Regions from separate parts of the Paenibacillus sp. GYB004 genome, predicted to be linked through region 3. Evidence: riboswitches for the same ligand, from Rfam matches in the RefSeq annotation. Region 3 holds a riboswitch; each other region holds the start of a gene.
What was found. Region 3 has a riboswitch for cyclic di-GMP ahead of PV433_RS30405 (hypothetical protein). Riboswitches for the same ligand answer to the same signal wherever they lie in the genome.
Positions count from the first base shown of each region.

Region 1 (2,201 bases), on a different contig from region 3:
TTCGGCCTGGCGTCATATCGGTGCTGGATCAGGCTGCACGGCTCGGGCTTTCGGTCGGGCTGGCTTCCAGCTCGAGCCGGAGCTGGGTGACCGGGTACTTAACGAAGTTCGGGTTGCTGGACCGTTTCTCGTGCATTCGAACCAAGGACGACGTGTTGAAAGTGAAGCCGGACCCGGAGCTGTATGTACAGGCCGTCGGATGTCTCGGAGTCCAGCCCGGGGAAGCGATCGCGTTCGAGGATTCGGCTAACGGCGCACTAGCTGCCCACCGGGCGGGACTGCACTGCGTAATCGTGCCGAATCCGGTCACGGAGGCGCTGCTGTTCGGCGAGCACCGGAAACGTCTGACGACGATGGAGGGGCTTGATCTGGCCGAGCTAATCTCCGAGCTGCCGGCGGTCTAGCGAATGCGGCGGTTCGGCCTTTGTTCCGGTAGAACCGGCGGCTCGCATGCCGGGCCGAAACGAGAGATTTGCGACACTTTTTACCCTGAATCGACAGGCATTTGTACCGCTTACTTTCTAGTTTCAAAAAAAGGTAAGGTATGGTATATTAAATTTCGAGTACAACCAACGTCACATTCGTTATCATCTCGATGGCAAACTTGCCGAAAGGCAGGGACGCAAAGCTTCAGGTCTAACGCTCCACGCTCGATGAGCCATGACAGCTGGGCTGCCGACAACGTTCGCTTCAGCGATAAGTATTGCTGTGATCGGCCGTCCCTGTTTAGGGGCGGCTTTATATATGGCGGGCTTCTCCGCAGCAGTTCGTTTGCAGGATTCGAATATGCAGTTGAAAGGGAAGAACCCTATGCAGCGTATGGATTTAATACGGGCGTGCCTCCAATCCGTGTACCGAAGCGAGAAGTGGTTGTTCGTCGCGCTCGCACTGGTCGTCAGCGTCTGCGCGATTCTGTTTAGTGAGCCGGATGCCGCAAGCGTAGCGGCCTCGTGTACATTTGCCGGCTTTCTGCTAGCCTCCGTCATTTTTCGGGGGAAGCCGCCCGTTTTTTATGTGCTGACGGGGCTTGCTTTGTTCGTATACGCTGCAGCCTTGCAGCTTGACGTATGGTATGCCGAATTGTTCATCGCTTACCCGCTGTTGCTTATGTACGCTCTCCTAATGCCCAATCCCCTGTATATGCTAGTGGCCGCGCTTGCGGTTGGCCTCCATCTGTATACCGTCACCGACGACTCGGAACCATTCGCGCGGATCGCCCACCTGGTTTTTTTCTCGTTTATTGCTCTGGCCAACATTCTCCTCGCCTCTTATATTAAACATCTGGAGCAGGAACGAAACGAGTACCGCCACCTGAGCGGAATCGATTCGCTGACCGGCCTTGCTTCGCTGCAACAGACGCTGCAATTTGGTCAAAGACTGCTGGACGACGGCAGGACGGTCCGGGTGCTGCTGATCGATCTGAATTTTTTCAAGCAAATCAACGACACCTACGGCCACATGATCGGGAACCGCGTCATTATGCTTGTCGCCGACTACCTGCGGGAGATGATTCGTGATGTAAACGGTATCGCCGGGAGGCTGGGCGGGGACGAGTTTGTCGTCATCGTCGAGGATGCTCCCCGGTTTGAGAATATGCGGCAAAAGCTGCTGGACGAGCTGAACGGCAAGTCGTTTATCCCCGACGACGGGCTGCCTCCGGTATCGTTGTCCTTTTCGGTCGGCGTAGCGGTATCGTCAACCGAAGAGACGGTACATATCGAGGAACTGCTGCACGGTGCCGATCTGAATATGTATGAATATAAGCTGCAGCATAAGCTGCCGGCTTATCTCGGCAAAACGGCCGACCTGATCGAGCATAATCCGGCGCCGATCTGTACGTTCGACCGTAAAGGCAAGCTGCTGGCGATTAATCCCGCCGTCTCCGGGCTGCTCGGATATTCCGCCCAGGAGTTGACCAGACGCCAGTTCGTCGGGCTCATACATCCTCAGGACCGATTGAAAGCGTTGACATCTTTTCAGGAAGCGATGGAAGGCAACTCCGTGCATCTGGAGCTGAGGCTCATACATAGAGAAGGCTATACGGTCGAAGTGGACGTGACGAACATACCGATTATCGCCGATCTTCAAATCGTCGGCATATACGGAGTGGCCAAAGATGTTACGGACCGCAAAAAATCCGAAGAGCTGCTGCGCAACTCCGACCGTCTCGCGGTGATGGGGCAATTGGCCGCAGGTTTGGC
Region 1 is NZ_JARBDB010000047.1:98,944-101,144, forward strand. Features, by position in the region: gene PV433_RS19005 (HAD family hydrolase) at 1-404, shown strand, start outside; cyclic di-GMP riboswitch class I at 588-680, shown strand; gene PV433_RS19010 (diguanylate cyclase domain-containing protein) at 811-2,201, shown strand, end outside.
Region 1: it holds a riboswitch for cyclic di-GMP, as region 3 does, so the genes downstream of both, PV433_RS19010 (diguanylate cyclase domain-containing protein) here and PV433_RS30405 (hypothetical protein) in region 3, are expected to answer to the same signal.

Region 2 (2,201 bases), on a different contig from region 3:
AAGCCCCTGGCCTTCTTCAATCCGTATGAATTGGTCAGTCGTCGGATGGACCTCCAGTCCGATATCATCACCGACATTAATACTCATCAGAGTCACTTGAAGATGCTTCCCTGTCCATAAAGCGGTACGGTAAGTATGATTTTGCTTTGCTGCCTGATCTATATTCACTACAAAAGGCTTCGGACCGTAATCTCTTAGCATTATATTTCCAGTGTGATTACTGTCGTTCCTGTACCCATTGTAATAATAAGGATTATAACCCCAATAGTGGTTGATCCAGTTGCTACGCATAGGATTATACCCTTGATAACGACGGCAAGAATTATAGTACATGCTTATTCATTCTCCTCTTATGATTTCATTGTTTACTTTTTATCCTATGCGTTTACCTATTTAATGGACTGCAAAATTTACAATAACAGGCTATAGCCTAATAAATGATGACAGAACAAATACAAAAAATTTGCTATTCATGCAGCCGAGTCAGCTTTGGTTGAAGAGCACCTGTTATTCCCAGCAAAAAGAGGCCTTCCCTTTTTAAGGGAGGCCTCTTTTTCTATTCTCATTGAACCTTCTTCCTTCGGACCATACAGAATTAATGACGAAGCCAAGAAAATTCGTATCAACAATCCCAAGGAGTAAGATATTTCTCGCTTTCGCCTCCGAACGAAAGTCCGGCGGCACGCGTCTCGCTTCTCCCGAAGCAATCGCCGCAAAATAACGGAACGCCTACCCGCTCATATTATGGATAAGTCCACCACATAGGGCTAAATGGATAGAAAAAACTTCCGATAATATAACTACAGACCTATACAAATCATCTATACTTATTGATATATTTTTCCTTGTAAAGATTTGTAGAATTAAATAGAACATTGGAATAAAGGCAAACCCGCTGAAAAGCGGAGACGCAAAGCTACAGGGGCTAAAACGGACTTGCACGTCCGCGATGCCAGCCAGCTGCCCGCAACGGAGGACTGACCTCCGTCTGTTTGCTTTGTGCTGACCAGACGGGGGTTTTTTGTGTTTGTTAACGGAGATAACCGTTGGATGCTGGAAGGAGGTGAAAATAACGTTCGAGTTTTTTCTTAAAAGGGCCGCCATCCCCTGGGGCTTAAGGATCGGCTACAAATTTGAAGAAACTTGAGATGGAAAAGAGGTTTCGAAACAGTCGGGGATGACTTAAGATCGTGCAGATACGACTCTTTCTTTTCACAATCTCAATATGCATCTTATTCACAACAGGAGGTATGTAAAATGTGGACTCGTCCTCGACTGCGGTCGTTGCGGCCATTTGTTTCGGTTGCGCTTAGCGCAGCCCTGGTTCTTTCTACTTTGATGGGATTGTTGTTTTTTCCGGCTCCGGCTTTGGCAGCTTCGGAGACAAAAGTGTTTCAGGAGGGTCTTGACGGGTATGCGGGCAATCAGAGTACCTTTATCACCTTTGCTAATCCTGACGATAATTACGGTACAGATACCATATTTTCCATTAGAAAAACCCTGTTGGACCTTCGGGCTCCTTTTATGCAATTCAATCTTTCATCCATACCGCGACATGCAACGATCGACAGCGCGACGCTGGAATTGACCACTTTTTCTAACGGCGTTTCATCTACGAGCGCAAATGTAGCTGTCCATAAAATCACAGTTCCTTGGGATGAAGCAACGATTACATGGAATAACTCGGTCGGCGCTGCGGTCTATGATCCGACTCCTGTCACCATACAATCGATGGACGGCAGACTAGCCAATTCCATAAGCAGTCTGGATCTAACCGCTCTTGTGCAGCAATGGGTTGACGGCACTGCGGATAATTATGGGTTCATGTTGCAGGTTACGGAATTGGACTCTGGAGTGATGGCGTGGCATAGAGGCTTTCATTCGGATGATTCAACCACGCAGACCAGCCGACCGAAATTGACCATCTCCTACACGTATGTACCCACAACGGGCGTGGTTGTGACGCCGGCTACCCTGCCGCTTGTGCTGGGAGGAAGTGCCGGACAACTGAGTGCCAATGTGCAGCCCGATGATGCTTTCAACAAGAACGTGCAGTGGACATCGTCCGATACCGCCATCGCGACCGTAGACGCAAGCGGGCGTGTTACAACGGTTGGCCTCGGCACAGCGACCATAACCGCGACGACGGAAGAAGGGAACTTTACCAATTCGAGTACGGTGACCGTTTCCAGTGCAAACCT
Region 2 is NZ_JARBDB010000057.1:349,413-351,613, forward strand. Features, by position in the region: gene PV433_RS24715 (cupin domain-containing protein) at 1-333, opposite strand, end outside; cyclic di-GMP riboswitch class I at 876-968, shown strand; gene PV433_RS24720 (S-layer homology domain-containing protein) at 1,339-2,201, shown strand, end outside.
Region 2: it holds a riboswitch for cyclic di-GMP, as region 3 does, so the genes downstream of both, PV433_RS24720 (S-layer homology domain-containing protein) here and PV433_RS30405 (hypothetical protein) in region 3, are expected to answer to the same signal.

Region 3 (2,201 bases):
GAGCAGAGCGCGTTTAGCTTCGCTGAAACGACATATGTGCGAGTTAGCTAAATGGCTAAATGGCAAACTGGCTAACTAATTAACTAATGAGCTAACTAACCAACTCTAACCAACCAAATAGGAGCCTTTAGTCGTGTCCAGGCCGGTTTTCGGACAAAATAAAGCATACAAACCGCTCTTATTCGGTTCTGTCCCCGCTTGGAGCTGGACAACAGGCTAAAGCTAAACGGCCGCCCACGATAGGCGACTTTGCAGTACTGCCGCCTTGGAGCACTTGCAGCACTTGCAGCACTTGCAGCACTTGCAGCACTTGCAGCACTTGCGGCATTTGCAGCACTTGCGGCACTTGCGGCACTTGCAGCACTTGCGGCACTTGCAGCACTTGCGGCACTTGCTGACTCGACAAGCAGATGGCCCCATCCCCGTTTTAGTACGGCGGAAACTTTGATCTACCCAAAAAAGACCGGCAAGGCTCAACCTTCATCCGAAGGCTGGACTTTGCCGGTCTTTCCATATTTCCTCTATTAGCAAGCACAAGGCTTGAACGTATGATCTTTGATCGTCCGGACTACTTTAATCGACGTAACGGAAGTAGCCAGCGGCTGTCTTGGCTTGAAGGTGAGATTCAAGAAATCGGTAAGCTCCACTTCATGACCGGAATTTTTGAACGCTTCGACGAAATCGCCGACAGTCGGTTTTTTGCCGAGCTCGCAATAGATGTCGATCTGCTTGCTCACTTTGCCAAATTTGTCAAAATACTCCACCGTCGAGTAATATCTTTCCTTCAACATACAGTTCCTCCTAAGAAGTGTAGTCTACCGAATGTTGATGGAGCAGCTTCGCCTCCAACCATTTTCGGCAACCCGGCCGCCTTAGAGAATCCTCCTTAGGCCCGTCGGCTTTGCGTCCCGGACTTTCGTCCGGTTTGCCTTTGTCGTCCTGCTCAGAAACGCACTTTCATACCCGTATTACCTTTTACTATACAATATTACGGGACATTTATCTAGACGAAATCTTCCAAAGTCAAGATGAAATTCGAGCACTCGTTTTGCTGCTTTGGCACTATTCACTTTGTGTTGGTTCTTGTCGAATAAAAAGTATACCCGGATGCTGAGATGGCGGAAGGGAAATTCATATACAGGGGGAACGAGCATGTCTACTCATTGGAGCCGGAGCATCATTGCCAAGCTGAGCTTTTTCGCCGCGCTGTGCGCACTGTTGATGACGGCCGGACAAGCCGCAATTTCTTATTTGCAGCAAAAGGATCAGTATTATAACGAGCTCAAACAGTACCAGCAGATGGTGCACAAGTCTGTCGAGCAGCATGCCGGAAAGTTCGCTTCGCTCAAAGACTTTATCAAGACCAACAAAAAAGCCGATCCGGCACAGCCGGGCATTGCCCTTATTCAACCTTATATGGACCTGTACACCGGATCGGGCGGCGTGGCCAATACGTATCTGCTCTATCCCGGAACGATCGAATCCGGGGGCAAAACCGCGATGACGATCATGCTCGCGAACAAATCGCTTGCCGATTCCGGCTTCCAGCCTTCCACTCCGTACGAGCTGCCTCCGGCATTTACGAAAGCGATCCGGGCGGCGGAGAGCGGCGAGATCGGGGTATCCGACGTATTTTCCGACGATTATGGAACATGGGTCAGTATTTTGAGTGCGATACGCGATGAGAATGGCGGCGTTACGGCCATTTTGGGTATTGATTTCGATTATGCCAACGTACAGCATCAGCTGGACGCCAAGCTGAGAACCAGCTTGCTGGTCGGCCTCCTCACCGGGACGATCGCCGTGGCAATGATGATCGCCGTCATCGTATGGATCATCAGGCCGGTTCGCGAACTGACCCGGATTACTCAGAAAGTGGCCGGCGGGGATCTGACCGAATCGGTCTCGATCCGGCGCAAGGACGAGATCGGCGAGCTGGCCGCCTACTTCGGCGTCATGATCGGCAATATCCGCGAGATGATCGGGCGCATCCGCGAGACGTCGGACGTCGTCGCCGAGAACGCCGAGACGCTGCACGAAGGATCGGAGCAGACATCGGAAGCTGCCCGCCACGTCGCCATGTCGATCGAGCAGGTAGCGGCCGGTACCGAGCGGCAGTTGACGAGCTCGGAGGAAAGCGCCAAAGCGATGGAGGAGATGGCGCAGGGTGTCCAGCGGATCGCGGAGTCGGCGGTAACCGC
Region 3 is NZ_JARBDB010000067.1:76,337-78,537, forward strand. Features, by position in the region: gene PV433_RS30400 (hypothetical protein) at 179-406, opposite strand; gene PV433_RS30405 (hypothetical protein) at 525-791, opposite strand; cyclic di-GMP riboswitch class I at 855-940, opposite strand; gene PV433_RS30410 (methyl-accepting chemotaxis protein) at 1,153-2,201, shown strand, end outside.

Region 4 (2,201 bases), on a different contig from region 3:
CCACCATCATTCGACAGAAGGAATACTCGATCTGACCTACAAGGGCGTAAACAAAATGTCGGCTCTGGAGCTATCGGGTTATCCCATCGGCCCGTTCGTCTGCTTCGGTAACGACATGAACGATCTGCCACTGTTCGAGAAGGCGCATCATTCGGTGGCGATCGGGGATTACGAGCCTTTGCTGCGAATCGCCAAGGAACGAATTCCGGCAGACCAGCATACGGAACGCAACATCATCTGCAAGCTTCGCGAGTTGGGCGAACGATATGCATGACTTTCGAATCAACCCGGCTGGACTTCAATCTGACTCCTTATGAAAGGGGACAGATTTTTTTGTGCCGAAAGTCGCATTACTGTATTAACGGAGATACGGGAATTTGGGAGTTCTGGATTTTTGCAAACGGGTCTGTCCGGGTTCGCGCGGGGAACGTTTACAAATCTTCCATGTCGTTTTACAATTTTTAACTTGAAAGCGGGAGACGATCATGCTACAAATAAGGAATATAGTGCCAAACGAATTCCAGGGATTAACTGAATTGATTCAAATGTAACAACGAAGCATCCTATATAGTGGAAAAACGACAAAATTCACCATGAGAAACCATAAAAACTTCATCGAAAAATGACGATGAATGGCGTTTTCTGCCATGGGAATGATTAAAAACACTTGAAATAATTATTATATAAGTTATTATAGTACGTAAGACTCAGTATATGGATGTTTCATAACAGAAAAAGGCACACTGTCCGAAAGGACAGGCCGCAAAGCTACAGGGGCTACCCCTTCCCGCATGGAAGGCATGCCAGCCAGTTGCCTGTCACCAACGGCCAATAGAGTCTATGGAGGTGACAATTACTTTGTCGCCTTTTTTGTGTGCGCAGAAAGGGGGAGATGCAATAAACCCGGCATAAGGCTCGACATTTACGGCCATGTTCAACCAAGCTATATACCAACGGAGGGTAGAGTATATGACGAACGGTTTTCGAAAAAAAATAGCCATTATTACGCTTATATTCACATTATGTTTCAGCAGCATCGCTGCGGCGGCGCAATCGACAGGCCGACCGACGACGATGGGGACGAACGGCATGGTCACCACCCAGCATTATCTGGCTTCCGCAGCGGCGCTCAAAGTGCTCCAGGACGGCGGTAATGCGGTTGATGCGGCGATTGCGGCGGCAGCTGTATTGTCGGTCGTGTATCCGCACTACGTCAGCATCGGCGGAGATGCGTTCTGGATGGTTTACAACGCGGAAACCAAAGAGCTGAAAGCATTAAACGCGAGCGGCCGCTCCGGGGAAAATGTCACGATCGATTTCTACAAAAACCTCGGCTACAGCCAAATCCCAAGCCGCGGCTACTTGTCGGCCAACACCGTGCCCGGAGCCGTATCGGGCTGGGAAGAAGCCTACAATTACGCCAAAACATCGATGAAAAACAGTTTACCGTGGCATAAACTGCTGGAGCCGGCCATCCAGTACGCCGGCAAAGGCTTTCCGGTTACTCCGAACCAGGAGCTCTGGACGATTATCGATACCGATACGACTCAGCCGGAGATCAAAAATCTGCAGCGGTTCGAGACGTTCCGCAACACCTTTTTGAAGCCGAACGGCGACGTGTACAAAGCCGGAGATTTGTTCGTTCAGAAAGATTTGGCCCATACGCTTGAGCTGATTGCCAAAAAAGGAGCCGACGGGTTCTATAAAGGCGAAGTGGCCGAGAAAATTGTCGCGGACATTCAGAAGCACGGCGGCGTGATGACGAAAAAAGATTATGCCGACCACAAAGCAAACTGGGTAGACCCGATCTCGGCGAACTACCGCGGCTATACGGCTTACAATTTCCCGCCGAACACGCAGGGCATGGCATCCTTGTCGATCCTGAACATTTTGAACAACTTTGATCTGAAAAACGACGTGGAGGAAGGCAGCGCCGACTACTATCACTTGATCGTCGAAGCGACGAAGCACGCTTTTGCCGATCGGGACAAATGGTTGACGGACCCGGAATTCGCCGATATACCGGTGGATGAGATTTTGTCGAAAGAGCGCGGAATCGAGCTTGCTTCCCGGATCGACATGACGCAAGTATCGAATAACTTGAAGCCGCTCGATCCGAAGGGCGATACGGTCTGGCTGGGGATCGTGGACAAGGACGGAAACGCCGTATCGATGATTCAGAGCCACTACTTTGACTACGG
Region 4 is NZ_JARBDB010000011.1:386,212-388,412, forward strand. Features, by position in the region: gene PV433_RS07605 (HAD family hydrolase) at 1-274, shown strand, start outside; cyclic di-GMP riboswitch class I at 728-819, shown strand; gene ggt (gamma-glutamyltransferase) at 1,075-2,201, shown strand, end outside.
Region 4: it holds a riboswitch for cyclic di-GMP, as region 3 does, so the genes downstream of both, ggt (gamma-glutamyltransferase) here and PV433_RS30405 (hypothetical protein) in region 3, are expected to answer to the same signal.